DNA from 3 places in the Blautia massiliensis (ex Durand et al. 2017) genome. Region 2 is predicted to be linked to each of the others. Evidence: riboswitches for the same ligand, from Rfam matches in the RefSeq annotation. Region 2 holds a riboswitch; each other region holds the start of a gene.
The links. A riboswitch is a leader RNA that binds a small molecule or an ion and turns the genes downstream of it on or off. The one in region 2 is predicted to bind cobalamin.

Region 1: linked by a shared signal. The riboswitch ahead of V9W66_RS13850 (cysteine-rich small domain-containing protein) and the one ahead of V9W66_RS19105 (hypothetical protein) in region 2 are both predicted to bind cobalamin.
Region 3: linked by a shared signal. The riboswitch ahead of V9W66_RS11090 (leucine-rich repeat domain-containing protein) and the one ahead of V9W66_RS19105 (hypothetical protein) in region 2 are both predicted to bind cobalamin.

What each region holds. Positions count from the first base shown of each region.
Region 1 is NZ_CP146725.1:2,962,635-2,966,762, forward strand. It holds gene V9W66_RS13845 (C40 family peptidase) at 1-1,211, shown strand, start outside; cobalamin riboswitch at 1,444-1,613, shown strand; gene V9W66_RS13850 (cysteine-rich small domain-containing protein) at 1,880-2,167, shown strand; gene V9W66_RS13855 (phosphatase) at 2,274-2,990, opposite strand; gene V9W66_RS13860 (glycyl radical protein) at 3,345-4,128, shown strand, end outside.
Region 2 is NZ_CP146725.1:4,040,051-4,044,178, forward strand. It holds partial or broken gene V9W66_RS19095 (SpaA isopeptide-forming pilin-related protein) at 1-776, shown strand, start outside; gene srtB (class B sortase) at 845-1,543, shown strand; adenosylcobalamin (AdoCbl) riboswitch at 1,842-1,969, shown strand; gene V9W66_RS19105 (hypothetical protein) at 2,172-2,735, shown strand; gene V9W66_RS19110 (leucine-rich repeat protein) at 2,735-4,128, shown strand, end outside.
Region 3 is NZ_CP146725.1:2,311,426-2,315,553, forward strand. It holds gene V9W66_RS11085 (DUF4430 domain-containing protein) at 1-895, shown strand, start outside; gene V9W66_RS11090 (leucine-rich repeat domain-containing protein) at 967-1,794, opposite strand; cobalamin riboswitch at 1,884-2,075, opposite strand; gene V9W66_RS11095 (DUF4430 domain-containing protein) at 2,398-3,822, shown strand; gene V9W66_RS11100 (prenyltransferase/squalene oxidase repeat-containing protein) at 3,843-4,128, shown strand, end outside.

The DNA of each region.
Region 1 (4,128 bases), 1.1 Mb from region 2:
ATATCTCCAATAAGGAAGCCGACATTGCATCTACACAGACCAACCTTGAGAAGGCCAAAAATGCCAAGCAGAAACAGTATGAGGCAATGAAGAAACGTATCCAGTATCTCTATGAGAAGGGTGGAGACGATGCATGGTTCCAGATGATGCTGAATGCAGAGAACCTGTCTGACCTTCTTACAAGAGCAGAGTACACACAGAAGACTTATGAGCAGGACCGTAAGAGTCTTGAAAAATATTCCAATACGATCCAGCAGGTGGCAAACCTGGAGACACAGTACACACAGGAGAAGGCAGAGCTGGAGGGAATGAAGCAGGAATATGAGGCAGAGTCCCAGAACCTGCAGGCACAGCTGGATGAGAAGCGTGCCACATCCGCAGATTATGATAATGAGATCGCCTACGCACAGCAGCAGGCTACAGATTATGCAAACCTTCTTGCCGAGCAGACTGCAGAGCTTCAGAGATTAGAGGCTGAGCGTATTGCGGCAGAGGAAGAAGCAAGACGTCAGGCCGAGGCTGAAGCAGCAGCGAGAGCACAGGCTGAGGCAGAAGAGGAAGCAAGACGCCAGGCAGAGCAGGAAGCACAGCAGGATGAGGCGGACGCGAGCGAAGACGTACAGCACGATGAGGACGGCGACGTGATCGAGAATGCAGATGAGGATACTGCAGAAGATGACACCGGGGATGTGGATGAAGATGCAGACAATGGTGAGAATGATGATGCGTCCGAGGATACTGAGAATACAGAGGATAATGCAGACGCAGATTACGATAACAGCACAGATGCATCTGAAGAAAGTGCAGAGGACACTTCTGCTGAAGCGGATACATCTTCCGACAGTGACAGTTCTTCTTACGGCAGTGGCTCCGGATCTTCTGTTGTGAATTATGCCACACAGTTTGTGGGAAATCCTTACGTATGGGGCGGAACAAGCCTTACCAATGGTGCAGACTGCTCCGGATTTGTACAGAGCGTCTATGCGAACTTCGGAGTCAGCCTCCCGAGAACCTCCTATGAGCAGCAGAATGCAGGTACAGAAGTATCCTATGCAGATGCACAGCCGGGAGATCTGATCTGCTATGGCGGACACGTGGCTATTTACATGGGTAATGGCCAGATCGTTCATGCATCGAACTCTCAGGACGGGATCAAGATCAGCAATGATGCTACATACAGAACAATTGTATCTGTAAGACGTCTTGTATAATAAGAACGTACAACAGAAAATAAAAATACAGCAGCCCGACAGCAGTTTGTCGGGCTGTTTTTGACGTCGGAAAAAAATATTGAAAACCCATGAAACGGAGTGAACAGTAACAAAATATGCTCAAAAATGTATAAATATTGAAAACAGTATTGACATATAATTAACAGGATGTTATTATAATGTCAGTATAATTCCATATTGAACATAGCAAGTGCTGAGGATAGCTGACAGTTATATATTGATTATCAGAAGTCCACAGAAAAGGGAATCAGGTGTGAAACCTGAGCGATCCGGTCACTGTAACGGCGGAGCGAATCTCATAGTCCATTGTACGTATGTATGAGAAGGAGAGAGGAGCCATGATCCCGGAGCCAGGAAACCTGCTTGTTATGGCGAGGTTAAACTTCCGTGTAAAGTGTAACAACCATTTCAGGGACTCCGCACCCCTGGGACGTTGTCTACTTTTTTACGAGAGTAGGCATTTTTTATGGAATGCGCCTGTTCATATGAATTATACATGATTAAATGGCAGGCGATACTACTCCGGATACATTCGTTCCCTCCGCGCACTCATGAACGGATTATATTTCTACCCCGGGGTGGCATCGCTACCTCTTTTTTATAGGAAAAAATTATGTGTGGTTATGTCAGGAGAGGAGAAAAGAGCCATGGAGAAACCATACTGGGAAGGCAAAGAATACTCTTACTTCAGCCACAAAAACTGTGAGTATTTTCCGTGCCATAAAGGAGCAGATCCGGAGAACTTCAATTGTCTGTTCTGTTATTGTCCTTTATATGCACTGGGAGATAAATGTGGTGGTAATTTCCACTTTACGGAAAGCGGGATCAAAGACTGCACCGAATGCAAGCTTCCTCACAGAAGAGAAAATTTCGGATATGTTACAGGTAAATATAGCGAGCTTGCGGAAATTGTACGGAAGCAGCGGGAAAAATAAAAAACAGGCCAGTTCAGATACAGGAAAATGTATATTCCTGTGTTTGAACTGGCCTGTTTTGTTTGGGGGGACAATATCTGTTATCTGGCGGAAAAGATACAGAAGATCATTCTCTGGTTTGGAGAAAAACCTTGAGTCTGGGAATCTGGTTGTTGAGAATCAGCTGTTCCGGGAACATGGCCTGATGAACAAACTCAGCGGCACAGGTAAAATCTCCGATATGCTCCGGGCCATGGCTGTCACTGGAAAGAAGCAGCGGCAGATCATATTTGCGGCAGCATCGAAGGATCTCGAAACAGTTTTCTCTTGTGTCGCCACGATAGCCATAAGGTGCAAGAGAAGCTTCGTTGATCTCAAAGATCGTGCCGGTTTCCCTGGCAGCCCTTGCAAGCGCATCATAATTAACCGGGTAATGAGTGTTATCACTATGTCCGAGGATCTTTACACAGGGGTTTTTCATTACATTGATATAAGCTTCTGTGTTTTCGGCTCTGGTACCGCAGCGGTAATTCCAGGCATGCATGCTGGCAATGGCGTAATCAAGTTTACGTAATAATTCCTGATCTAAATCTACCGTTCCGCTGCGGTCAAGGATATTCAGTTCAATTCCGTAGAGTAATTCTACACCGAAATGTTTTTTGGGAGAATAGGTAAGGCTGCGGAAATAGGAGGAAGTTCCGGCTGCCAGAGTGCCGGGACCGTGATCCGTGATCCCGAGAAGCCGGAGACCTTTCTCGGCAGCTGCGCGTGCCATGTTTGTGATGGTACATTCCGTGCCGTGACCACTGGCGATGGAGTGGGTATGCATATCAGAAAGATACATAAAAATACACCTCTTTTACTGTTTGAGAACATGTGGCAGAGCGGAATACGAATGTCCGCTTTGCATAAATTTTTTCTGAAAAACAAAGGAATTCCTATATAAATCCAAGTATGGCAGAGCAGAAAAACAAAGTCAATAGAGAAAAACATAAAAATACAAAAAACAAATAAAATCAACAGGACGCAACCGATAAAAACCACAAAAACAGCTAGAAACACATGTTGGATTTCGTTGACATCGAAGTAGGGGTAAGGTATAATAAAACTACATGAGCACATAGCCGGACAGGAGCGGTTCTGGAAGCGCAGAGGCAGACAGATCACCAGAAACAACCGGTTATGAGAAAGGAGAATCATGGAGAAATTTCATATAGCAAATGTTCCGAAAACAGACAGGATCACACATCTTGTAGATAATCTTTATGCAAAGATGCCGGTGATCGAATCCGCCAGAGCAAAACTGATCACAGAGTCTTACAAAGCAACAGAAGACGAGCCGATCATCACCCGCAGAGCCAAGGCATTTGCCCACATCCTGCACAACATTCCGATCATCATCCGTGATGAGGAGCTGATCGTCGGAAGCAGCACTTTGGCGCCGAGAGGCTGTCAGACGTTTCCGGAGTATTCTTTCCAGTGGCTGGAGGATGAGCTGGATACAGTGGCTACCAGAACAGCCGATCCATTTTATATTGCGGAGGAAACCAAGGCGGAGCTCCGTGAGGTACATAAATACTGGAAAGGCAAGACTACCAGTGAGCTTGCAACCTCCTACATGGCACCGGAAGCGATTCTTGCCATTGACCACAATATTTTTACACCCGGAAACTATTTCTACAATGGTGTAGGACACGTAACCGTTAAATATGAAGAAGTTCTGGCGATCGGTTATGAAGGGATCATTGCCAAAGCTCAGAAGGAACTGGATGAGTGTAATGTAGGAGATGGTGATTACGCAAAGAAATCCCGTTTCCTGGAAGCAGTTATCATGAGCTGTCAGGCAGTTATTGACTATGCACATCGCTATGCCGAGCTCGCAGAGCAGATGGCATATCAGTGTCAGGATCCGACCAGAAAACAGGAACTCCTTCAGATCGCATCCAATTGTACACGCGTACCGGCGAAGGGCGCCCGTAACT
Region 2 (4,128 bases):
CCGTCGAAAACACAAAAGAAGTACAGAAACACCAGATGCTTGATGATGTGACCAAAGTGGAAATCAGCAAGAAAGACATTACGGATTCCAGCGAGGTGCCGGGAGCGAAACTGATCATCCTGGATAAAGACGGAAAGAAAGTTGACAGCTGGACTTCTACGGATAAACCGCATATGGTCGAAAAACTTCCGGTAGGCAAATACACCCTTCGTGAAGAGCAGGCCCCGGATGGATACCTCATTGCGGAAGATGTGAAATTTACGGTAAAAGATACTGGAAAAATCCAGAAAGTCAAAATGAAGGACGCACATCCGTATGGAAAACTGGTCATCAAAAAGACCGATTCCACCAGCAAGGCAGCCCTTCCAGGAGCAGAATTTGAACTGCGTGAAAAGGAAAGTGGAAAAGTCGTAGAAAAACTGGTAACGGATAAGACCGGAACAGCGACAAGCGGCAAGATTCCGATTGCTACTTATAAAAATGGAAAAGTAGAGAAAACCGTGGAATATATCCTGGTAGAGACCAAAGCACCAAATGGTTATGAATTAAGCAGCAAAAAAGAAGAGATCCGCTTTGAATACAAAGACGGAAAAACCAAGGTGATCGAGATCGTAAAAGAGATCAAAAACACCAAATCCCCTTCCGGCAGCACACCGACAGGAAACAGCCCGAAAACAGGGGACAGCACCAACATCTGGCTTCCGATCCTTCTGGCAGTCCTTTCTGCCTGCGGCATTGGTGGCGTGATCTGGTATAAGAAGAAAAAAGGAAATTAAGGAATACGGTTCAGGGCTGCTCGATTTACCGGCAGCCCTTTTTCCAGGAAGAATAATCGGAGGTTTGTATGAGACACATAAAAGAAATCATGATCGTGGCAGTCTGCCTGATGGTACTCAGCTTTTGCGTATGTACCGGTTTTGGCATTTACTTTATGTACCGGGAAGGTGTGCAGGAATATGAAGACCTGCGTACATACGTCAAGGAAACAGATGAGGATGACCACACAGAAGGAACAGACGGAAGCGATGGGAAACAGACCGTGGTTGATTTTAAGGCATTAAAAAAGATCAATCCGGATATCGTTGCATGGATCCGGATCCCGGATACCAGCATTGATTACCCGGTAGTCCAGGGAAATGATGACTCCTATTACCTGACACATACTTTTAAAAAGGCAGAACATGTGGCAGGGGCCATTTTCCTGGATTCCGATAACGATGCCGATTTTTCTGATGACAAGAACATCATTTATGGCCACAATATGAAAGATGGCAGCATGTTCCGCGGACTTCGAAATTTCCTTGACGATGAATTTTTAAAAGAACACCATATCCTCTATCTGTATCTTCCGTATGAAGGGGTATGGATCTTTGTGATCGTAAAATGCGAGTATACACCGGCAGATGGAGATGCTTTCTTACTTGGAACGCAGGAGGAAGTTCCAACGCTACTGCTTTCTACCTGTGGAACAGATGCCTCCAAACGTCTGGTCATATGGTGTGAAAAGCAGGAGGAAAAAGCAGAACAGATTTTTGAAGGGTAAAGCAATTTGAATTTCAGGTCTTTCTAAGACAGAACACTGTCCTGGAAAGGCCTTTTTTTGTTGCAAAAAATGGCATAAAATGGTATTTTTAACGGAATATGACCGCAGAAAAAGAAAAAGATGTTAGTTTGTGCTATCTTTAGAATAGGGTAAAAATGTCGATTTTTCTCGAAACTTGTCTATAAAAATAAATGACGTTTTGTATTATTTCAAGGCAAAATAATTGACAAAATATGGAAAAAAAGTTATGCTAGTAGCAAGGTGATATTGTAGGAATTTTATATATGAGTGGTTCGTCAAAGACTCATATATAGGAAGTTCGGTGAGAATCCGACACAGGAACGCTACTGTGATGAGCAAAAGCTACAAGTCAGGTCTATTTCTATAATATTGTGCATAAGCCCTCGGTTTCAGGGTGGCACGGTATTTTGTGACTGGGTCGTGCCATGAGTAGGGTGCGGCTCTTTTTTTGTAAAACCGTACGTTATTCAGTACATCCCAGATATCAGGATATTCCCAATAAGGGAGAGGAGGAGAAAGGCAGGTCCAGACATGCGATCTGTACGGGACAGAAACCGTTGTCCTAAGGAGAACTGATAAAAGAGTATTTGAAAAAGGAGAACAAACAATGAGAAAAACTTTTAAAAAATTAGCAGCCGTAGCATTAGCATCAGCAATGACATTAAGTTCCAGCGTAATGGCATCAGCAGCAACCATGAATGTTTATGTAAGAAAGTGGACACAGACCAGTTCGACAAATACCTATGAAGGAACTGTAACACCAAATCCGTTTGGCTTGAATCCGGTAGTAAAAGTAACGGGTGTAACTTCTGGTATGACTTATAAGAAAGCACTTCAGATGGCAAAGGATGAAGGATTAAGTACAACATGGAATGGTAATTATTTAACATCTGTTGGATATGGCGATATTCTGTGGGAAAATAATGGTGCAAATCATAATGTAAACAAAGACGCAGCAGGTAATACAATTGGTGCTATTTGGAAGGGAGATTCTTGGATGTGGTATACAGGAGATAATCTTGGATATGATGTTGCAAAATATCCGGAGACTACATTAGGTGAGACATTAGTACCAGCTAATTTAAAGGATGATGATGTCTTTTCTATGGTATTAAGCTATGATCATTCTGAGTTTGCTTGGGGAACTCCGGCAAAAGAGGATAATCAGTGATGAAAAGAAAATATTTAGCAGTTATCTTAAGCCTTTCAATGGCATTTTCGGTATCCAGCCCAGTAATGGCTTCTTCTGATGAAACCCAAGTTATAGAAGAAGTCTCAGAAGACTTATTAGAAGAGGAGTCTTTTGATGACGAAGCAGCGGACACTGATTTTATTGAAGATGATATTGATGAGGTGGCTACAACAGCAGAAGCAACTGATGATTTTGATACTGCACAATTTCCTGATATCGAGGAAGATTTTGGAGATGGAAGCGGTAGTGTTGTTGCAGTAGGTGATGGTGAAACATCTGAGGATGGCTGGACGACATTGGAGAAAGAATCCAGTATTTCTTTTAAGTATGATGAAAGTGATAAGACATTATACTTTAAATGTTCGGGAACAGCAGCATTGCCAGATAATAATCAGTCAGGCAGTACTGCACAGTGGGCTTTAGCGTTAAAAGATAAAACGAAAGAAATAGAAAAAGTTGTAATAGGTGAGGGCATCACTAAGATAGGAAATAATAATTTCAGTAATAAATTGGGAGATTGGCCAAATCTTAAAGAAGTGCAACTTGCATCTACAGTTACAGCGATTGGAGAATCTGCATTTTATAAAGATTCAAATCTTAAAGCAATAAATTTAAATGCAATAGAAGATATAAAGAGCCAAGGAATGGCAGAAACTGGTATAGAGCAAGCTATATTTGAAAAAGACCAAGTTGAAATAGGAGAATCTGCATTTGAAAGTTGCACACAATTAAAGTCGGTATCTGTTAAAAATATTATAAATTGGGGTGAGCAATCATTTTACAAATGCAGTAGTCTTGAATCATTTCAATGTGAAACACCTGTGGAGGAAGTACCATCTAATGTATTTGCAGGTTGTATAGCGTTATCCGAATGTTCTATTACTGGAGTAAAAAGAGTCGAAGGATATGCCTTTGAATCATGTGCATCTTTAAGAAACTTTGATTTTTCAGATGTAGTACGTTTAGGTGGTGGCGCTTTCAAAGGATCGGGACTAACAAAAGTTGCTTTTACTACTAAAGATGTAAAAATGTATGTTGGAACATTTAGAAATTGTGAAAATTTGATAGGTATTTGTTATCCTGGTACGAAAGAAGAGTGGGATAATATTTCTGCAAGGTCAAATGTTCCAGATACGACGGCAATTCATTGTAAAGCTGATACAGTAGAAGCAAAGTCTGCAACCTGCACAGAAGCTGGCTGGAAAGAAACTGGTGTCTGCGAAGTATGTGGTGAACACTATTCCTATCCAACTGAGGAAAATGTGATTCCTGCTACTGGTCATACATGGTCAGAGGATTATGTAGTAGATAAAGCAGCAACCTGCACAGAAGCTGGTGAAAAGAGCAAACACTGTACAGTATGCGATGCCAA
Region 3 (4,128 bases), 1.7 Mb from region 2:
CCAGATCGTTCTTCATTACACAGACTACTATCCGGAAGAAGAGAATCATGTCTGGGAGACAGCATGGACATTTGACAAAAACGCCCACTGGCATGAATGTGCAAATTCCAAAAACGAAAATTCCTGGTGCAACATCTCCAGCAATGAGAGAAAGAACGGATATGCAGCACATACCTATGACAAAGGTAAAGTAACAAAAGCAGCTACCTGTACAACAGCAGGTGTGAAAACATATACCTGTACAGTCTGCGGCGCAACAAAGACAGTAAGTATCCCGAAGACAAGACATACTTACACCTGGAAAACAACAAAAGCAACCGTATTCAAACCGGCAGTACAGACAAAAGTCTGCTCCAAATGCGGTTATAAAACAAAGACAACCAGACCTTACGGCAAAAAACTGACTCCAACCCTGAAACTGAACGCAACAAAGATCACTCTGAAAGTAAATCAGTCCACATCCAGAGTGAAAGTAACAGGACTTGCCAACGGTGATGCTGTAAAGGCATGGGGAACTACCAACAAAAAGATCGTAACTGTAAGCAGCAAAGGTGTGATTAAAGCCGGAAAAACAGCTGGTACAGCAAAAGTTTCCGTAACCTTAAAGAGCGGAAAGCAAGCTTATATCACAGTAACTGTTCAGAAATCTACAGTAAAAACAACAAAGATCACAGGTGTAAAATCTGCCCTTACTCTGAAAAAAGGAGCAAAGACAACCCTGAAACCGGTACGTACACCGTTCACATCCGGTGAGAAGATTACTTACACTTCTTCCAATAAGAACGTGGCAACCGTAAGCAGCACAGGTGTGATCACAGCAAAAAAAGCAGGAACAGCAGTGATCACCGTAAAGAGCGGAAGCAAAAAAGTAACATGCAAGGTAACAGTTAAATAAAGCTGTTATCCCCTGAAAAATAAAAGCGGCATTTTTTCACAGAATGAAATGTGAAAAAATGCCGCTTTTGATCATAAATATTCAACTTTAAAATCAAATTCCTTACAATATTCATCTACTTTGGAACCTTTATAACACCGGATGGTACAGGCACGGTTGATGATCCATGGCCCGATAAAATCGGGATCGTGTCGGATCTCCAGATATTTCATACGGTTACATCCGTGGAATACCCATTTGCCGATATAATGGATATTTGTGGGAAGACAGACATAAGTAAGATTCATACACTTAAAAAATGCGCTTTCGTCCAAAAATTCCAGGGACTGGGGAAGATGAAGTTCTTCTATGGCACAAAAATAAAAAGCCTCTTTTCCGATACGTTTCAGACCTTCCGGGAAATCCACGGAACGGAGATTTTTACAGCGGTAAAAAGCACGGTCCTCGATGAGGGTAAGTGCGGAAGACAGCTGAAGGGATTCCAGGGAGGTACACTGTGAAAAAGCTTCGGAGCGGATCCGGGAAATCTGTGAATCATGGGGAAAGATCACACATCCAAGCTTTCGGTTCTCCTGAAAGGCGGCTCTCGGGATAGAAGAAAGTGCCTGAGGAAGAATGACTTTTTTCAGGGAATTACATTGAGAAAATACGTTGGATCCCATATTTTCCACCTGGGTGGGAAGCAATACTTCTTTCAGAAGAGTGCAGCCCTGAAAGGTTCTGGCGCCGATATTTTTAAGCGTGTCCGGAAAACAGACAGAGGAGATCTTGGTCTTTTTCTGAAAAGCTTCCGACGCGATATATTCAATTGGCGCAGGGATCTTTACATTTGAGGAAAGATAGTTTCTTGCATTGTTTTTGGAAATGACACGACTGGATCTGTAATAAGTACCTGACATAAAAAAGTTTCCTTTAACATAAAAAAAGACACCGCATCACAGGCAGATACGATGTCAAAAAAGAATTCTCCATTTATCATACGTGTAATAGCCGGTAGTATTTCCAAGCAGATCTCCTGACTTATGCAGTCACGTTTATCCCCTTCTCATACGATAAAGTACAATGGTTCACGGATAAACTAAGCAAATACAGTAGCACGTCTGTTGAGGATTCTCACCTTATTCCCTTTTAATCCGGTTTTCTGCAGGAAAAAACTGGAACTTGAAAACGTCTATATTTAATATTTTTGGGTGTCTGATTATTATATCACAGAAAAAGGACAGATACAATTGTTTTCCGGGTTTTCGTTTGACAGACAAGAGGAAATAAACTATAATTTCAGTATAAAATTTCATAGAAAAGAAAGACGTGCAAACAGGTGTGATTCCTGTACATGTAAGTGCGATGCCGTACAGTCGGCGGGCGGTTTTTCTTTCATGTAAGGTAGAAGCATTGGTTTGCGCATAGGAACATCTATCAGGTAACGGAATCCCCTTGGAAAAGAGGGATTATTTTCCGTTACCTTTTTTGTTGCTTTTTTTGTGCAGAGAAAAGGAGGAAGAATGGAAAGTAAGAGGAAAAAGACGCTGTTTAATGTGATCATGGTAGTACTGATCCTGGTCATTGCCGGATGCGGAGTGATGGCAGTGGGAAATCTGAAAGGATGGTTTGATAAAGGATCGGACAGCGTTCTTATGACAAAGAACGTAAAAGGTGTGGCCAATATTCAGAGAAACGGTGTGGGCTACGGCCTGGAAAAAAATGTGGCATTGAGAGCCGGAGATATTCTTGAGACGAAGAACGGAACCACAGCGGAGCTTTCAGCCGGAGAAAACAATACACTTTCACTTAACGCAAATACGAAACTTACTGCGGAATCCGTAGAAAAAAACAATTTGAAACTTACTGCGGATCAGGGAGAGGTTTTTGCGGATCTTACGGATTCTGTGGGAAAAGCAGAGATCGCTCTTGATGAAAATACGCTTACCTTTGAGACAGGAGTCTTTTCCGTAAGCGCACAGTCCGGAAGTGGCGCTGTGTATGTATTTAAGGATGAAGTGGAACTGGCCGGAGCGGACGGAAAAACCACAACCGTAACAGCCGGCGAAAGTGCTCAGATGACAAAAAGTGAGGACGGAAGCTGGAAAGTAGAAACAAGTAAGATCTCAGCAGGAGCATTAAATGAATATATGATCCAGCAGCTGCTGGGATGCGCAGATAAAGACAGTTTATGTTTTACACCGGAGGAACTTCAGAAAGTTCTGGATGACAGAGCCGCAGAGAAGAAAGCAGCTCTTGAGAAGAGTTTAAATTCTACAAACAAGATTCCGAAGACTTCAGAAAAATCGGATGATAAAAAGTCTGCAGATGGATCTGCGAAACAGAATTCCGATACAACAGACGGAAATACCGTAGACACTGCAGGCAGCGGAGAGAACACAACACAGGAATATACACCGGATGCTTCTCAGGATGAGACGGATTCTTCCGGAGAAGACACCGCAGGCAGTGATGGAGATGTATCCGATGACGGCAGTTCTGATGATGGTTCCGGTGACGGGGATTCTCAGGATACCAAGCAGTGTACCATCACGATCCTCTGCGATACCATCCTTAATAATATGGACAATCTGACAGCCGGAAAAGAAGCTTATGTGCCGGCAAACGGAGTGATCCTGGATACCAGTACCGTAGAGTTTACAGAGGGAGAAACCGTTTTTGAAGTACTTCAGAGAGTTTGTGAGTACGCCGGAATCCAGCTGGAATATTCCTGGACGCCTATGTATGACAGTTACTATATTCAGGGAATCAACAACCTGTATGAATTTGACTGTGGAGCACAGTCCGGATGGATGTATAAAGTAAACGGATGGTTCCCGAATTACGGATGTTCCAAGTACACACTGGAGGACGGAGACGACATTGTGTGGTGCTTTACCTGCAATGGTCTTGGCGCGGATGTCGGTGCGGAATATAACGGTGAGTGACAGCAAAGGGAGTAAAAGATATGCAGAGAAAAAAATTTCTGGCACTGATGCTGACGGCTGCTCTTGTGGGGCAGCCGGGAGCTCCTGTTTCAATTATGGCGGCAGAAACAGACGAAAGTTCCGATTTCGGATCGTTTGGATCAGAAGCTTCTGACACAGCAGAAAAAAAATTGCCGGTGATCACGGAGGACCTGTCGGAGGAGACCATTACATATGATCTCAATGAAAAGGCAGAGCCTTTAAAGGTTCAGACGGAAGAATCCGGCAAGCTGAAATATCTGTGGCTGAAAAGTGATGACAACGAGA